DNA from 2 places in the Pseudomonas sp. AG1028 genome. Region 2 is predicted to be linked to the other one. Evidence: predicted binding sites of a transcription regulator. Region 2 holds the regulator's gene; the other holds the start of a gene.
The links. Region 2 encodes FliA, which starts transcription of late flagellar genes. Its sites were predicted from a motif close to CTAAAGTTTNNNNNNNNNNNGCCGNTAA; they were not measured.
Positions count from the first base shown of each region.

Region 1 (7,302 bases), on a different contig from region 2:
TGAAGACGTTGATCCCGTACAGCTGAGGGCCGTCGAGACGAAACAACAGCAGTTCCAGACGATTTTGCCCAACCAGCTGAGTTCGCTGGTTGACCGAATCCATCACACCGGCCATGTACGGGCTCCCAAGATTCCAGTAACACATCAGATTTGGTTAGCGTAGCAGGCGGCACGCGCCTTGCTACGAACCAGACATGAATGTACGAATGACAATTATCCGACGCGCGATGGCCAAAAGCCTTCGCTGCCTGGCAGTTTTACCTGCTTTGCTGGCGCTCGGCTATAGCACGCTGACAACTGCCTCCGTCACCCTGCCCGATCAGCTTATCGGCGAGACCCAGCGCTTTCTTGAGCAGGCAGTTGCAGACTATTTGCAGCGCAGCAATATTCAGGCGCGCCATGAGGTGCAGATCAATCGCCTCGACCCCCGCCTGCGCCTGCCTTTATGCGATCAGCCGCTGACGATCAACCTGGAAACGCCGGCAGAACCCATCGGCCGGGTGACTATGCGTGTACGCTGCGATGGCACCTCCCCCTGGACCGTATTCGTTCCCGGCCAGGTGCGCCTCTACCGCGAAGTGGTCACCGTGACCCGACCTATCAAGCGCGAGGGTGTGCTCGGCGAGGGCGACCTGATGCTCGCCGAGCGCGATGTCGGCCTGCTCAACCAGGGCTACATGATCGACTTGGAGCAGGCAGTCGGTCGCAAGGCCACTCGAGCTTTGCAGCCGGACCAGGTACTGTCGCCTACATTCATCCGCCAGGCGGAAGTCATCCGCCGCGGCGATCAGGTAGTGATCAGCGCACGCAGCGGTGGCATCAACGTACGCATGCCCGGCGAAGCGCTTTCCGATGGCGCCGTTGGCAAGCAGATCAGCGTGCGTAACCAGAGCTCGCAACGCGTGGTGCGCGCAAGGGTTACCGGCCCTGGGCAGGTGGAAGTATCGATGTGAGAACCGGCTCGGCCAATGGACTGGCTGACGGGTGAACGAGGCTGATTTAGACTGTGCAAGCGACGCAATTTTTTTGCCTAAAGTTTTTCCGGGCACAGCCGACACACTAGGCAAGCGTCCACACACCGTTAGAGGTTTTGCACCATGGTCATCGACTTCAACCGACTCAACAGCTCCACGCCAGCCAGCACCAGCCGTGCCGGCGGTACTCAGGCCGGCAAGAACGAAGCCATCGACAACAAGGCTGCCGGCAATACCGCTACAACTCAGCAGAGCACCGCCAGCGGCAAGAGCGGCGAGTCCGTACAGCTGAGTAGCGAAGCACAACAGTTGCAGAAAACCGTCGACAAGCTGCGTGACCAGCCGGCCGTCGACAGTGACCGAGTAGCCAAGCTGAAACAGGCCGTTGCTGACGGCAGCTATCAGGTCGATAGTCAGCGCGTCGCCAGCAAGCTGCTCAATTTCGAATCCCAGCGCTAGCTTCCGGCTCGCACTGGGGCGTTGGACGCCCGGAAACCGACTGACGCCCGTCCGCTTCCATAGCAGATGCGCGCCTAGCGGTTCCCCCCCAGAGAGCCAGAACCATGAACATCACGCCCCTGCTCGATCTGTTCAACGAGGATATCGGCCACGCAGCGCGACTGCTTGAGCTGATCGACGCCGAATATGAAGCCCTTGGCGAGCATGACCTGAGCAAGTTGCAGGACATTCTAGCGAGCAAACAGCCCCTGCTTGCTACCCTCGACCAACACGGCAAAGGCCGTACACAAGCCCTAATCAGTCTGCAACTGAGCCCTGATCGCGCAGGCTTGAAAGCGCTTGCCGAACGTTCGGACAAAGGTGACGAACTGATCCAGGCCAGCGAACAGTTGAGCGAGCTGCTCGAACGCTGCCAGGAAGCCAATTTACGTAACGGCCGAGTTATTCGTAGCAGCCAGAATTCCACTGCCAGCATGCTCGGTATTTTGCGCGGCAGCGAAACACCGTCACTCTATGACAGCAGCGGTGGTACCGCTAAAATCGGCAACAAGCGCCCGCTCAGCCAGGCCTGACATAACGACAAGATGCGTGGTGATGCAACATCGCATTAACCGACGCAGCAGTACCTTGCCCCGGAGATCACTGGACCGTGTCCAACCCCTTCGCTCAGGACTGTGGCCCGCAACCCCCCAAGGTGCTCAAGGCACCTGTGGAGATCGTTGCCAACCTACGTCTGCTGCAACAGCACCATGACCCTTTGATCCTGACGTTTCAGGATCGCAACCAGCGTTTCCAGAGCTTTGTCATCGAGATCGACCGAGACCGCAACCTGCTGATTCTCGACGAGATGATCCCCAGTGACGGCGAACGTTACCTGCAAAATGGCGAAGCCTTCAGCGTCGAATCGCTGCATGACGGCGTACGCATCGCCTGGGACTGCCCAACGGGCATGCGCGTAAGCGAACGTGATGGAGAGCGCTGCTATCTCGGCACAATTCCTGCCGAGGTGCATTACCACCAGCGCCGCAATGCCTTCCGCGCCGCAGTCAAGCAATCGGAACAGGTCAAGGTGCAGCTTAGTGGTACGCGGCTGCGCGCGCCGCTCGAAGGCCTGATGCTGGACATCTCTGCATCAGGGTGCAAGATCCGCCTCGCCGGTGATGCCACCAAACAGCTGCAGGCTGGGCAGATCTACGAGGTTTTCTGTGCACAGCTGCCGGTCGGCAAACTGGAAACGGCCATCGAGCTGCGTCACGCCCGCTATGACGACAAGCTCGATATCACCTTTGCGGGCCTGCACTTCGAGAGTCTCAGCGGCCTGCAACAGCGCCTGATCGAGCGTTTCGTCTACCAGCTGCAGCGCGAGGCCCGTCGCTTCGAAAGCGACGGGTTTCTGTAAGACCGTCAAACATCATGCCTGTGGCGCGGTAGCAGAAGGCTCCGAGCCTTCAGCCGGAGGGGCGGCATCATCTAATTCGGTCGCCACAGGCTCCTGCATCTGCTCCTGCACAACCTGCTCATCAACACGCGGATCGAGCGCCGCCACCAGTGGTGATGCGGTCATGTTCACCGGCATGGCCACGTGCTGCAGCGGAGCATCGTCGACCTGGTGCAGGTGTGTGACGATGTTCGAGCGCACGCGCCAGACCAAGAACAGGCCGCACAGGCAGAAGAACGCGTACAGCATGTTGGCCCCGAAGAAGCGCATCAGCACACCGACCAACAGTGGCCCGATACAGGCGCCAACCCCAAAAGTGACCAGCAGCATGGCGGTCAGCGATACTCGTCGATCAGTTTCGACGTGGTCGTTGGCGAACGCCACAGCCAGTGGATAGAGGCTGAATTGCAACATGCTGACGATGAAGCCTACCGAGATCAGCAACAACAGGGGCGCTTCGGAGAGAACGGCCAGGGGGGAGGCCACCAGTAACAGTGCAGCCGACATGCCGCGGATCAATTTGACCCGGTCGAAGCGATCAGAGAGCCAGCCCAAAGGCGCCTGCACCACCAGCCCGGCGAGAATGCAACAGCCCATGAAGATACCCACCTGCTCGGTGGCTAGCCCCATTTCTGCCGCATACAGCGGCGCCAAGCCGTAAAAGGAACCGATCATCAGGCCCGCAACGCCGATAGTGGTGAGTGATAAAGGTACACGGCGAAAGAAGAAGCGCATTTCCAGGGGCGCGGGTCGCAGGGGCGCTGGATGCAGGCGACGAGTCAGCGCCACCGGTACCAGACACAGGGCGAACGACAGGGCCACCAGCATCAGCAGTTCCAGGCCCAGCGTCGGGTGCACCACCAGCACCAGCTGCCCGAGCACCAGGCCCAGGTAGGACGCGGCCATGTAGCCGGCAAAGACCAAGCCACGCTGCTTGGTTTCCGCCTGCTCGTTGAGCCAGCTCTCGATCACCATGTACTGACACATCATGCCCAGGCCGACCAGCACACGCAGTACGAGCCATGCTGGCAGCCAGTCGAGCAAACCATGGCCGAGCACGGCCGCCGTCACCACCCCCGCGCAGGCCACATAGGCGCGGATATGTCCTACCCGGGCGATCAGCCGGTGACCGATCTTGCCGCCCAATACCAGGCCGAAATAGTTAGCGGCCATCAGCGCACCAGCCCAGACACCCTCGCCGGACTCGGCCAGGCGCAGGGCCAGATAGGTACTCAGCAGGCCGGAGCCCAACAGCATCAGGACAGTGGCGATGTAGAGAGAACTGAAGGATTTCCAGATCAAGCGCATTGGACTGCAACAACTCCTTGTACCAGCTTCACTGAGCCGGCCTATGTTCGACGGGCGACCAGACGAGTCGCCCTGCACCCAAGGCAACCAAGCTGATGCTGTGCCATATGGATGGTGCGCATCGGGCACAGTTCACTGATTCCTGACCTCGCTTGGGCAATTGGCAATGCCTAGTCGACGGCCCTGCTCTCCAGAATCGCCAGCCGCTCTTCCAGTGCGCTGATCCTTGCTTCGAGCGCTTCCAGACGATCCGATGCCCCGTCACCAGGCGACTCCTGGCGCTGTGCGCGCTGCTGCAGCTGCGCCTGCAACTGTTCCGGATCACCCAGCAGTTGTGCATAACGATCTTCGCGCTGCCCAGCCTGCCGACCAACCAGAGCCACCAGCTGCCGCCCGATCATTCGCTCGAGATGGTGCAGCGCCTGCTGTGCGTCTTCGAACTCATACTGGCGGCCGCTTCGCGCCAGCAGCTCGCCGGTCGTCTGTGGCCCACGCAGCAGCAATAGTCCAAGCAAAGTCACCTGCGGGGCCACCAACTCGAGCGCCTTGTCGATTCGATGCTCCCAGCGATCGGCACGGCTGCCCATCACCAGCTTCACAAAGCCTCGCTCTTCCAGTTTCCGCAGCCCCTGCCCTACCGCCCCCTGAGTCAGGTTCATCAATGGGTCACGGCTGGTTTTCTGATTGCAGGCGAGCACCACTGCGTTAAGCGTCAGCGGGTAGGCCTCGGGGGTCGTGGCCTGCTTCTCGATCAGGCAGCCCAGAATGCGCGCTTCAGCGGCGCTCAGCGGAGAAGTGTCGTGGGAATCTTCAGTCATGTCGCTTACCCGGCCTGGAGGTTGCACCTAGGGTAGCCCGAGTGCAGTGAAGATGACATGCGTGAAAGAGATTTTGTCGTCATGCAAGTCGCTGATTTTCAAGACGCAAAAAATCAATGTTCGCACGAGAGAGCAAATGAGAACTATTTTTATTGACTAACAACCGAGAATGACTATTATCTACATCACCAGCCGCGAGGCTGGTTGGATAATCTGAATGCATCCTGGTCGGACGCTTCCAGTTTATCTCCTCATCAGGCTAATCACGGTTATTGACCCGGCTTTTGCCGGGTCTTTTTTTGCCTGCCATTCCTGACGATCCACCCTTACAGGTTGTCACATGCGGACTCGGAATATCGGCTCTCGGCGATTTTTCTTTATCAGGCTAACGCAAACTGATGACACGATAGATGTCAGGATCGAAGCGTGCGGATCATGGCGTCCCCTGCTGGAATCGAACCAGCATCTAGCCCTTAGGAGGGGCTTATTCTATCCGTTGAACTAAGGAGACCCGTTTGATCCGGCGCCCTTAAGGGCGCCGGCCGGCATGTTACCCAGCGCACGCGAATTTGTCATGTCAGCGCAGCAACTCAGGCGGCCGGCTCAAACAGCCTGACGACTACCGCTTGGCCGGCCTTCAGCCTTTCCTGCAACTGCCGCTCCTGGGCCCGCGCACGCTCAACTGCCTTTTCCTTGACGTGCCCGTAACCGCGGATTTGCTCAGGCAGTTCGGCAATGGCCAGCGCGGTGTCGTAGTTGCCGGCATCGAGTGCTTCGAGCAATTGGTCAATGCTGCGCTCGTAGTCGCCGATCAAGGCGTGCTCCAACTTGCGCTCCTCGCTATGCCCGAACGGATCCAGCCAGGTACCTCGCAGTACGCGCAACTTTGCCAGTACCCTGAAGGCACCAAGCACCCACGGCCCAAAGCTACGTTTGCGTGGCTCTCCGGTTACTGGATCAGGGCGACTCAGCCAGGACGGCGCCAGGTAAAACTGCAGGCGAAAATCACCCTGGAACTGCGCATGCAGTGCCTCGCTGAACGCCGCATCGCTGTACAGGCGCGCTACCTCGTACTCGTCCTTGTAGGCCAGAAACTTGAAGTAATAGCGCGCCACCGCCTCGGTCAGACGCTGCTGCGGATCACTGTCACGTGCGCGGACGCGGCCGACCAACTGACGATAGCGCTCGGCATAGCGGACATTCTGATAAGCAGTCAGCCGTGCGACGCGGTCTTCGATGACTTCATCGAGCGTGCTGCAGCGCTTGCTGTCATCTCCCTGCGGGCGAACCAGACGCTCGATGGCGGCAGCATCGTATGCGGCACGCCGCCCCCACAGGAAAGCCTGCTGGTTGAACTCGACTGCCACGTTGTTCAACTCGATGGCCTTGTCGATGGCCTGCGCGCTGATCGGCACCAGGCCTTTCTGGTAGGCGTAGCCGAGCATAAACAGGTTGGTGGCGATACTGTCACCAAGCAGGCGGGTCGCCAGGCTCGTTGCATCGACGAACCAGGTTTTCTCGACCCCTACCGCGTCGATAAGCGCCTGGCGCATCGCCGGCCCCGGCACCTGGGCGTCGGGATTACGGGTAAATTCCGCCGTGGCAGCTTCGTGATCGTTGATAACTGCGTGGGAGATCTTCTCGTTGAGCTTGGCCAGTGCGTCTTCGCCAGCCGCCACCACCAAGTCGCAGCCGATCAGCAGGTCGGCTTCACCCGCGGCAATCCGCACGGCGTAGATGTCATCCTGACGGGCCGAGATGCGCACATGGGTGTTCACCGGCCCGAACTTCTGCGCCAGCCCCGCCTGGTCGAGCACCGTACAACCCTTGCTCTCCAGATGAGCTGCCATACCCAACAGAGCGCCCACGGTGGTCACGCCACTGCCGCCTACGCCGGGCAGGAGGATGTTCCAGGGTCTGTCCAGGGCAGGCTGCCGCGGCTCCGGCAAGGCCACAAACAGCGCACCGGCTCCGACTGCCTGGGGCTGGCGCAACTGACCACCGTGCACGGTCACGAAACTGGGGCAGAAGCCATCCAGGCAACTGAAATCCTTGTTGCAGGCGTTCTGGTCGATTTCCCGCTTGCGCCCCAGTTCGGTTTCCAGCGGCAGCACCGACAGGCAGTTGGATTTCACGCTGCAGTCGCCACAGCCTTCGCACACCGCGGAGTTGATGAACGCGCGCCGCGCCGGGTCGACCAGCTTGCCGCGCTTGCGACGCCGACGTTTTTCGGTCGCACAGGTCTGGTCGTAGATGATCACCGACACGCCCTTGAAGTCACGTAGCTCGCGCTGCACTGCATCGA
Region 1 covers NZ_VIVP01000002.1:202,479-209,780, reverse strand. The annotation lists gene FB481_RS03960 (chemotaxis protein CheV) at 1-115, opposite strand, end outside; gene flgA (flagellar basal body P-ring formation chaperone FlgA) at 195-953, shown strand; gene flgM (flagellar biosynthesis anti-sigma factor FlgM) at 1,098-1,433, shown strand; gene FB481_RS03945 (flagella synthesis protein FlgN) at 1,538-2,005, shown strand; gene FB481_RS03940 (flagellar brake protein) at 2,083-2,832, shown strand; gene FB481_RS03935 (MFS transporter) at 2,845-4,179, opposite strand; gene FB481_RS03930 (YceH family protein) at 4,350-4,997, opposite strand; tRNA gene FB481_RS03925 (tRNA-Arg) at 5,434-5,508, opposite strand; gene FB481_RS03920 (indolepyruvate ferredoxin oxidoreductase family protein) at 5,588-7,302, opposite strand, start outside.
Region 1: a site for FliA is predicted at 1,031-1,058, ahead of flgM (flagellar biosynthesis anti-sigma factor FlgM). Genes of this name have one in related genera too.

Region 2 (7,302 bases):
GCGGCGCCAATACCGGCTGGCTGGCCTTGCCGTCAGCGGTCACCAGTAGAGCAGGGAGATCGCCCATATGGCCGTCGCCCCATGGCAGGTCGTGTTTGCCGGTGTTTTTCGGATCCCAGTGGCCGCCAGCGGCTTCGGCTGCCGATGGTTTGCCATCCTTGGGCGCCGGCTCGCAGCTGGGTTTGCCGTGTACGTGGAAGCCGTGAATTCCAGGTTCCAGATCATGCAGCTCAGGCGTGAACACCACGCCATAAGGGCTCTGGCTGATCACCACCTTGCCTACCGAGCTGCCGACGCCATTGGCATCCACAGCATTGAGTTCGACCGTCTTGTCGGCCGCCTGCAGGCCGGCCGCGAAGCAACTGGCCAGTGCGGCCATCATCCAGCGTTTCATGGTGTTCTCCTTGGTGGTTTGAATCCAGCGTTCACAGGCTGTGACTGGGCTTGGCCGCCGGGGTTCGTGTTTTCGTCGCCAGCGCTCTCGTAAAAGTCTTCAGACGCCTTCTATGACGGGCATTTCGAGGAGTTGGAAAGGTTCTTGCAATACCGAGCGCAAAGGCGTTCTGGACGTCAAAAGATTGAATCAGTCGGGGTAAACACGTGGCAGTAGATCGCGCACAGATGATTGGCAACGTTCGCAGCAACCTGTCGGGGCTGCGCAACGGCAATCTCGGCATTCCGCTGTTGCTGCTGGTCATGCTCGCCATGGTCATGCTGCCGATCCCGCCGTTTCTGCTCGACGTGCTGTTTACCTTCAGCATCGCGCTGTCGATCGTCGTGTTGCTGGTGGCGATCTACGCACTGCGGCCGCTGGATTTCGCCGTGTTCCCGACCATCCTGCTGGCTGCGACGTTGTTGCGCCTGGCGCTCAACGTGGCGTCGACGCGCGTTGTGTTGCTGCATGGCCAGGACGGTCACGACGCTGCGGGCAAGGTGATCCAGGCCTTCGGTGAGGTGGTGATCGGCGGCAACTACGTGGTCGGTATCGTGGTGTTCGCGATCCTCATGATCATTAACTTTGTGGTCGTCACCAAGGGGGCCGGGCGTATCTCCGAGGTGAGTGCGCGCTTTACCCTGGACGCCATGCCCGGTAAGCAGATGGCCATCGATGCCGACCTCAATGCTGGCCTGATCGATCAGGTGGAAGCCAAGAAGCGCCGCAGCGAAGTGGCCCAGGAAGCCGATTTCTACGGTTCCATGGACGGTGCCAGCAAGTTCGTGCGCGGCGACGCCGTCGCCGGCCTGCTGATCCTGTTCATCAACCTCATCGGCGGCATGGCCATCGGCATGCTGCAGCACGGCCTGAGCTTCGGCGATGCTGGCCGTATCTACACCCTGTTGACCATCGGTGACGGCCTGGTCGCGCAGATCCCCTCGCTGCTGCTGTCCACCGCCGCCGCCATCATGGTGACCCGCGTCTCCAGCGCCGAGGACATGGGCGCCCAGGTCAACCGCCAGATGTTCGCCTCGCCGCGTGCGCTGGCCGTCTCCGCCGCCATCATGATCGCCATGGGCCTGGTGCCCGGCATGCCGCACATGTCGTTCATCAGCCTCGGGCTGGTGGCGGCTGGCGCGGCCTACTGGATCGCCAACAAGCAGCGCAAGGTCAAGGAAGCCGAAGTCATCGAAGTGCAGCGCCAACAGGAGCTGTTGCCGGCCCAGCGCGCCCAGGAGGTCAAGGAACTGGGCTGGGACGACGTGGTGCCAGTGGACATGGTCGGCCTGGAAGTTGGCTACCGGCTGATTCCGCTGGTCGACCGCAATCAGGGTGGCCAGTTGCTGGCGCGCATCAAGGGCGTACGCAAGAAGCTTTCCCAAGAGATGGGGTTTCTGATGCCGTCGGTGCATATCCGCGACAACCTGGATCTACAGCCCAACGCTTATCGCCTGACGCTGATGGGCGTCAGTGTCGCTGAAGCCGAGGTCTACCCGGATCGCGAGCTGGCGATCAACCCCGGTCAGGTGTTCGGCACCCTCAACGGGGTGGCCGCCAGAGATCCGGCGTTCGGACTTGAAGCCGTGTGGATCGATCCGGGTCAGCGCGACCAGGCGCAATCACTCGGCTACACCGTGGTGGACGCTAGCACCGTGGTGGCCACTCACCTCAATCAGATCCTGCACAAGCACGCCCACGAGCTGCTGGGTCACGAGGAGGTCCAGCAATTGATGCAATTGCTGGCGAAAAGCTCGCCCAAGCTCGCCGAAGAGCTGGTGCCCGGGCTGATTTCCCTGTCGACCCTGCTCAAGGTGCTGCAGGCGCTGCTGCAGGAGCAGGTGCCAGTGCGTGACATTCGCACCATCGCTGAAGCCATCGCCAACGTCGCGCCAAGGAGTCAAGATCCCGCCGCCATGGTCGCGGCAGTTCGCGTCGCGCTGTCTCGTGCAATCGTGCAAAACATCGTGGGACTAGAGCCGGAGCTGCCTGTGATCACCCTTGAGCCAAGGTTGGAACAGATATTGCTAAACAGTCTTCAGAAGGCCGGTCAGGGCTCCGAGGATGGCATCCTCCTCGAACCTGGTATGGCGGAGAAGCTGCAGCGTTCCCTGGTGGAAGCAGCGCAGCGTCAGGAGATGCTTGGCAAGCCAGTGATTCTGCTGGCGGCCGGGCCGGTTCGGGGAATGCTCTCGCGTTTCGCCCGGTTGGCCGTCCCGAGCATGCATGTTCTGGCGTACCAGGAAATTCCGGACAACAAGCAGGTCACCATCGTTGCGACGGTGGGGCAGAACTAATCGAGGGTACGGGCCATGCAGGTCAAACGCTTTTTCGCTGCCGATATGCGCCAAGCCATGAAGCTGGTTCGAGATGAGCTGGGCGCCGATGCGACCATCATCGCCAACCGCCGTGTGGCCGGTGGCGTGGAATTGACGGCTGCACTCGATTATCAGGCTCCGCCTGTGCCAGCACGTCAGGCCAACCCGGCGCTGGAAGCCGAGTTGCGCAAGACCCAGTCGAAGATAGCGTCGGCCCATGCCGAGCTGACCATGCGTACCCAGGCCGATGCCGGCAAGGACCGTCAGCTGTTTGGCGCGGCAGCTGCCACGCCGCCTGCCGACAGCCTGGATGCCGTGCTCAAGCGTCAACAGCAGAAGCCGGTTGCGGCGGCAGTCGATCAGTCGGCGCTGGATTCCATGCGCTCCGAGCTGCATGGCCTGCGTGAGCTGATCGAAATGCAGATGGGCTCGATGGCGTGGGGGCAGATGCAGAGCCGCCGCCCGCAGCAGGCCACACTGTGGCGCCGTCTGCAGCGTATGGGCGTACCAGCAGAGCTGTCGCGCGTGTTGCTCGAGCGGGTCGCCTCGATTGCCGATCAGCGCAAAGCCTGGCGCATGGTGCTGGCGCACCTTGCCCATTCGATTCAGACGCCCAAGCAGGAGCCGATGGAAGAGGGCGGCGTGATCGCGCTGGTCGGCCCCGCCGGCATGGGCAAGACCACCACCCTGGCCAAGCTGGCCGCGCGCTACGTTCTCAAGTATGGCGCGGCCAGCATCGCGCTGGTGAGCATGGACAGCTACCGTATCGGCGCTCAGGAACAGCTAAAGACCCTGGGCCGGATTCTTGGCGTCTCGGTGACCCAGGTCGATCCGGGTCAGTCGCTGACCCAGGCGCTCGTACCGCTGGCCCGCAAGCGTGTGGTGCTGATCGACACCGCTGGCCTGCCCGCCAATGATCCGGCGCTGCGCATGCAGCTTGAGGCGCTGGCCAGCCGCGGCGTCAACGCACGCAATTACCTGGTGCTGGCCGCCACTAGCCAGGCGCAGGTTCTCAAGGCGGCCTATCACAGCTACAAGCGCTGTGGGCTGGCGGGCTGCATTCTGAGTAAACTGGATGAGGCTACCAGCATGGGTGAGGTATTGGGGCTGGCTATTGGCCATCGTCTGCCGGTAGCCTACTTGGCAGATGGCCCGCGCATCCCGGATGACGTACACGTGCCGCGCAGCCATCAGTTGGTCAGTCGCGCTGTCGGTCTGCAGGCGCCGGACGAGCCGAGCGAAGACACCATGGCCGATATGTTCGCAGGGCTCTATCAGAACCCTGCCAGACAGGCCGGTTGAACGGATTGAATACGGTGACGCGCTGGTCGTGCTCGCCGCGACAGCGCACAATGGCCCCAGGGCCCACAGTGAAGTCAGAATAAGGTGTGTAGATAACATGGGTATGCATCCCGTACAGGTGATCGCGGTGACTGGCGGCAAAGGCGGCGTTGGCAAGACCAATGTGTCGGTGAACTTGTCGCTGGCACTGGCCGACCTTGGTCGGCGCGTTATGCTCATGGACGCCGACCTGGGCCTTGCCAACGTGGACGTGCTGCTTGGTCTTACCGCCAAGCGCACCCTGGCTGACGTGATCGACGGCGAGTGCGACCTGCGTGATGTGGTGCTGCAGGGGCCTGGCGGCATTCGTATCGTGCCCGCCGCCTCCGGTACTCAAGCGATGGTGCAGCTTACGCCCATGCAGCACGCCGGCCTGATCCAGGCCTTCAGCGACATCAGCGAGAACCTTGACGTGCTCATCGTCGATACCGCTGCCGGTATTGGTGACTCAGTGGTCAGCTTCGTGCGCGCGGCCCAGGAAGTGCTGGTGGTGGTGTGCGACGAACCGACGTCCATTACCGATGCCTACGCGCTGATCAAGCTACTCAATCGCGACCACGGCATGAACCGTTTCCGGGTCCTCGCCAACATGGCGCACAGCCCCCAGGAAGGCCGCAATCTCTTTGCTAAGCTGACTAAAGTGACCGACCGTTTCCTGGACGTCGCGCTGCAATACGTGGGCGCGGTGCCGTACGACGAATCGGTTCGCAAGGCCGTACAGAAACAGCGTGCGGTGTATGAGGCGTTCCCTCGTTCGAAGTGCGCGCTGGCGTTCAAGGCGATTGCCCAGAAGGTCGATGCATGGCCCTTGCCGGCCAACCCGCGTGGCCATCTGGAATTTTTCGTGGAGCGCTTGGTGCAACAACCGACTGCAGACACGGCTGTATGACGACAGCCTCTGGACTCCGAATGTACAGCAAGGCACAAGCACGAGATTCACAGCATCAGTTGATCGAGCGCCACGCGCCGCTGGTAAAACGCATCGCCTACCACCTGCTGGCCCGTCTGCCCGCCAACGTACAGGTCGACGACTTGATCCAGGCCGGCATGATCGGTCTGCTCGAGGCGTCGCGTAAGTACGATGCCGGCAAGGGCGCCAGTTTCGAGACCTTTGCCGGTATCCGCATCCGCGGCGCCATGCTCGATGAGGTACGCAAGGGCGACTGGGCGCCGCGTTCGGTGCACCGCAACAGCCGCATGGTCAGCGATGCAATACGAAAAATTGAGGCCAGAACCGGTCGTGACGCTAAAGATCACGAGGTTGCTGCCGAACTCCAATTGAGTCTCGAAGATTACTACGGCATTCTTGGCGACACTTTGGGCAGCCGCCTGTTCAGTTTCGACGACCTCTTGCAGGAAGGCGATAACGGCGGTCTGCAGGAAGACACGAGTTCCCTGCATCACGGGCCTTCGCATGAACTGGAAGACAGTCGTTTCCAGGCTGCATTGGCCGATGCCATCAGTAATCTGCCGGAACGTGAGCGGCTGGTGTTGTCGCTGTACTACGACGAGGAATTGAACCTCAAGGAAATCGGCGAGGTGCTGGGGGTGAGTGAATCGCGGGTCAGCCAACTGCATAGTCAGTGTGCCGCGCGCTTACGGGCGCGGTTGGGGGAGTGGCGCGCATAGGAATTTGTGCAGGGACTGGAGTTGGTCGAGCCAGCCCTTGTGGTAAATGCAGCACAGCAGGGCGGGGCACACAGTGAACGCAGCAAAGCCGAGCGCAATGGTTTGCGGCGTTCAGCCAGGCCGGTTTCACGATTAATAAGCGCTGCACAAGGTGTAGGCGTTTTAGGACTGTACGGAGGTCGACTTGGACAAGAACATGAAAATCCTCATCGTCGATGATTTCTCGACGATGCGACGGATCATCAAGAACCTCTTGCGTGATCTGGGGTTCACCAATACGGCAGAGGCTGATGACGGGGTAACCGCGCTGCCCATGCTGCAGAGCGGCAATTTCGATTTTCTGGTAACCGACTGGAACATGCCGGGCATGACCGGTATCGATCTGCTGCGCGCCGTGCGTGCCGACGAGCGACTCAAGCAGTTGCCGGTGCTCATGGTGACGGCGGAAGCCAAGCGCGATCAGATCATCGAGGCCGCACAAGCCGGTGTGAATGGCTACGTAGTCAAGCCCTTCACCGCTCAGGTGCTCAAGGAAAAGATCGAAAAAATCTTCGAGCGAGTTAACGGCTGATGTCTGCCGCGAGGTTGTTATGGAACACGATGACTCCAACGAGGTTGACCTCGAGTCGACCCTGAAAAGCAATGCCCGCCAACTGGTCGACAGCCTCGAGCAAGGAAACTTTGGCGAAGCCGTACAGCTGATCAATGAATTGAACAAGGCGCGCGACCGGGGGCTTTACCTCGAAGTCGGCAAGCTCACCCGTGAGCTGCATAACGCTATCGTCAATTTTCAGCTCGATCCCCGGGTGCCCCACGCCAAGGAAATCTCGCAGATTTCCGACGCCACCGAGCGCCTGAACTACGTGGTGACCATGACCGAGCGTGCGGCCAATCGCACCATGGATCTGGTCGAGCAGAGCGCGCCGCTGGTCAATGACCTGAGTAGTGAAGCCGATTCGCTCGCCGAGGACTGGGGCCGCTTCATGCGCCGCGAGATGAGCGCCGAGGCGTTCCGTGAGCTCGCCAAGCGTATCGAGCTGTTTCTGTCGCGCAGCCAGCGCGACACCAGCAAGCTATCGGAGCATTTGAATGACATTCTGCTGGCGCAGGATTTCCAGGATCTGACCGGTCAGGTGATCAAGCGCGTTACGCAATTGGTGACCGAGGTCGAGAGCAATCTACTGAAACTGGTGCTCATGGCCAGTCAGGTCGATCGCTTTGCCGGTATCGATCACAACCACGAACAGTTGCGTGCCGAGCAAAACAAAGAAAAAAATCCGTCCCGCGGTGAAGGTCCGCAGATTCATGCCGATAAGCGTGATGATGTCGCCTCTAACCAAGACGACGTCGACGATCTGCTGTCCAGTCTGGGTTTTTAGGAGCACGTCATATGAGCTTCGGCGCCGATGAAGAAATCCTCCAGGATTTCCTGGTAGAGGCCGGCGAAATTCTTGAGCAATTGTCCGAGCAGTTGGTGGAGCTGGAAAGCCGCCCGGACGATATGAATCTGCTCAATGCGATCTTTCGAGGGTTTCACACGGTAAAAGGTGGTGCCGGTTTCTTGCAGCTCAACGAGCTGGT
Region 2 covers NZ_VIVP01000014.1:45,305-52,606, reverse strand. The annotation lists gene sodC (superoxide dismutase family protein) at 1-394, opposite strand, end outside; gene flhA (flagellar biosynthesis protein FlhA) at 622-2,730, shown strand; gene flhF (flagellar biosynthesis protein FlhF) at 2,746-4,053, shown strand; gene fleN (flagellar synthesis regulator FleN) at 4,151-4,981, shown strand; gene fliA (RNA polymerase sigma factor FliA) at 4,978-5,721, shown strand; gene FB481_RS21365 (chemotaxis response regulator CheY) at 5,918-6,292, shown strand; gene FB481_RS21360 (protein phosphatase CheZ) at 6,312-7,100, shown strand; gene FB481_RS21355 (chemotaxis protein CheA) at 7,112-7,302, shown strand, end outside.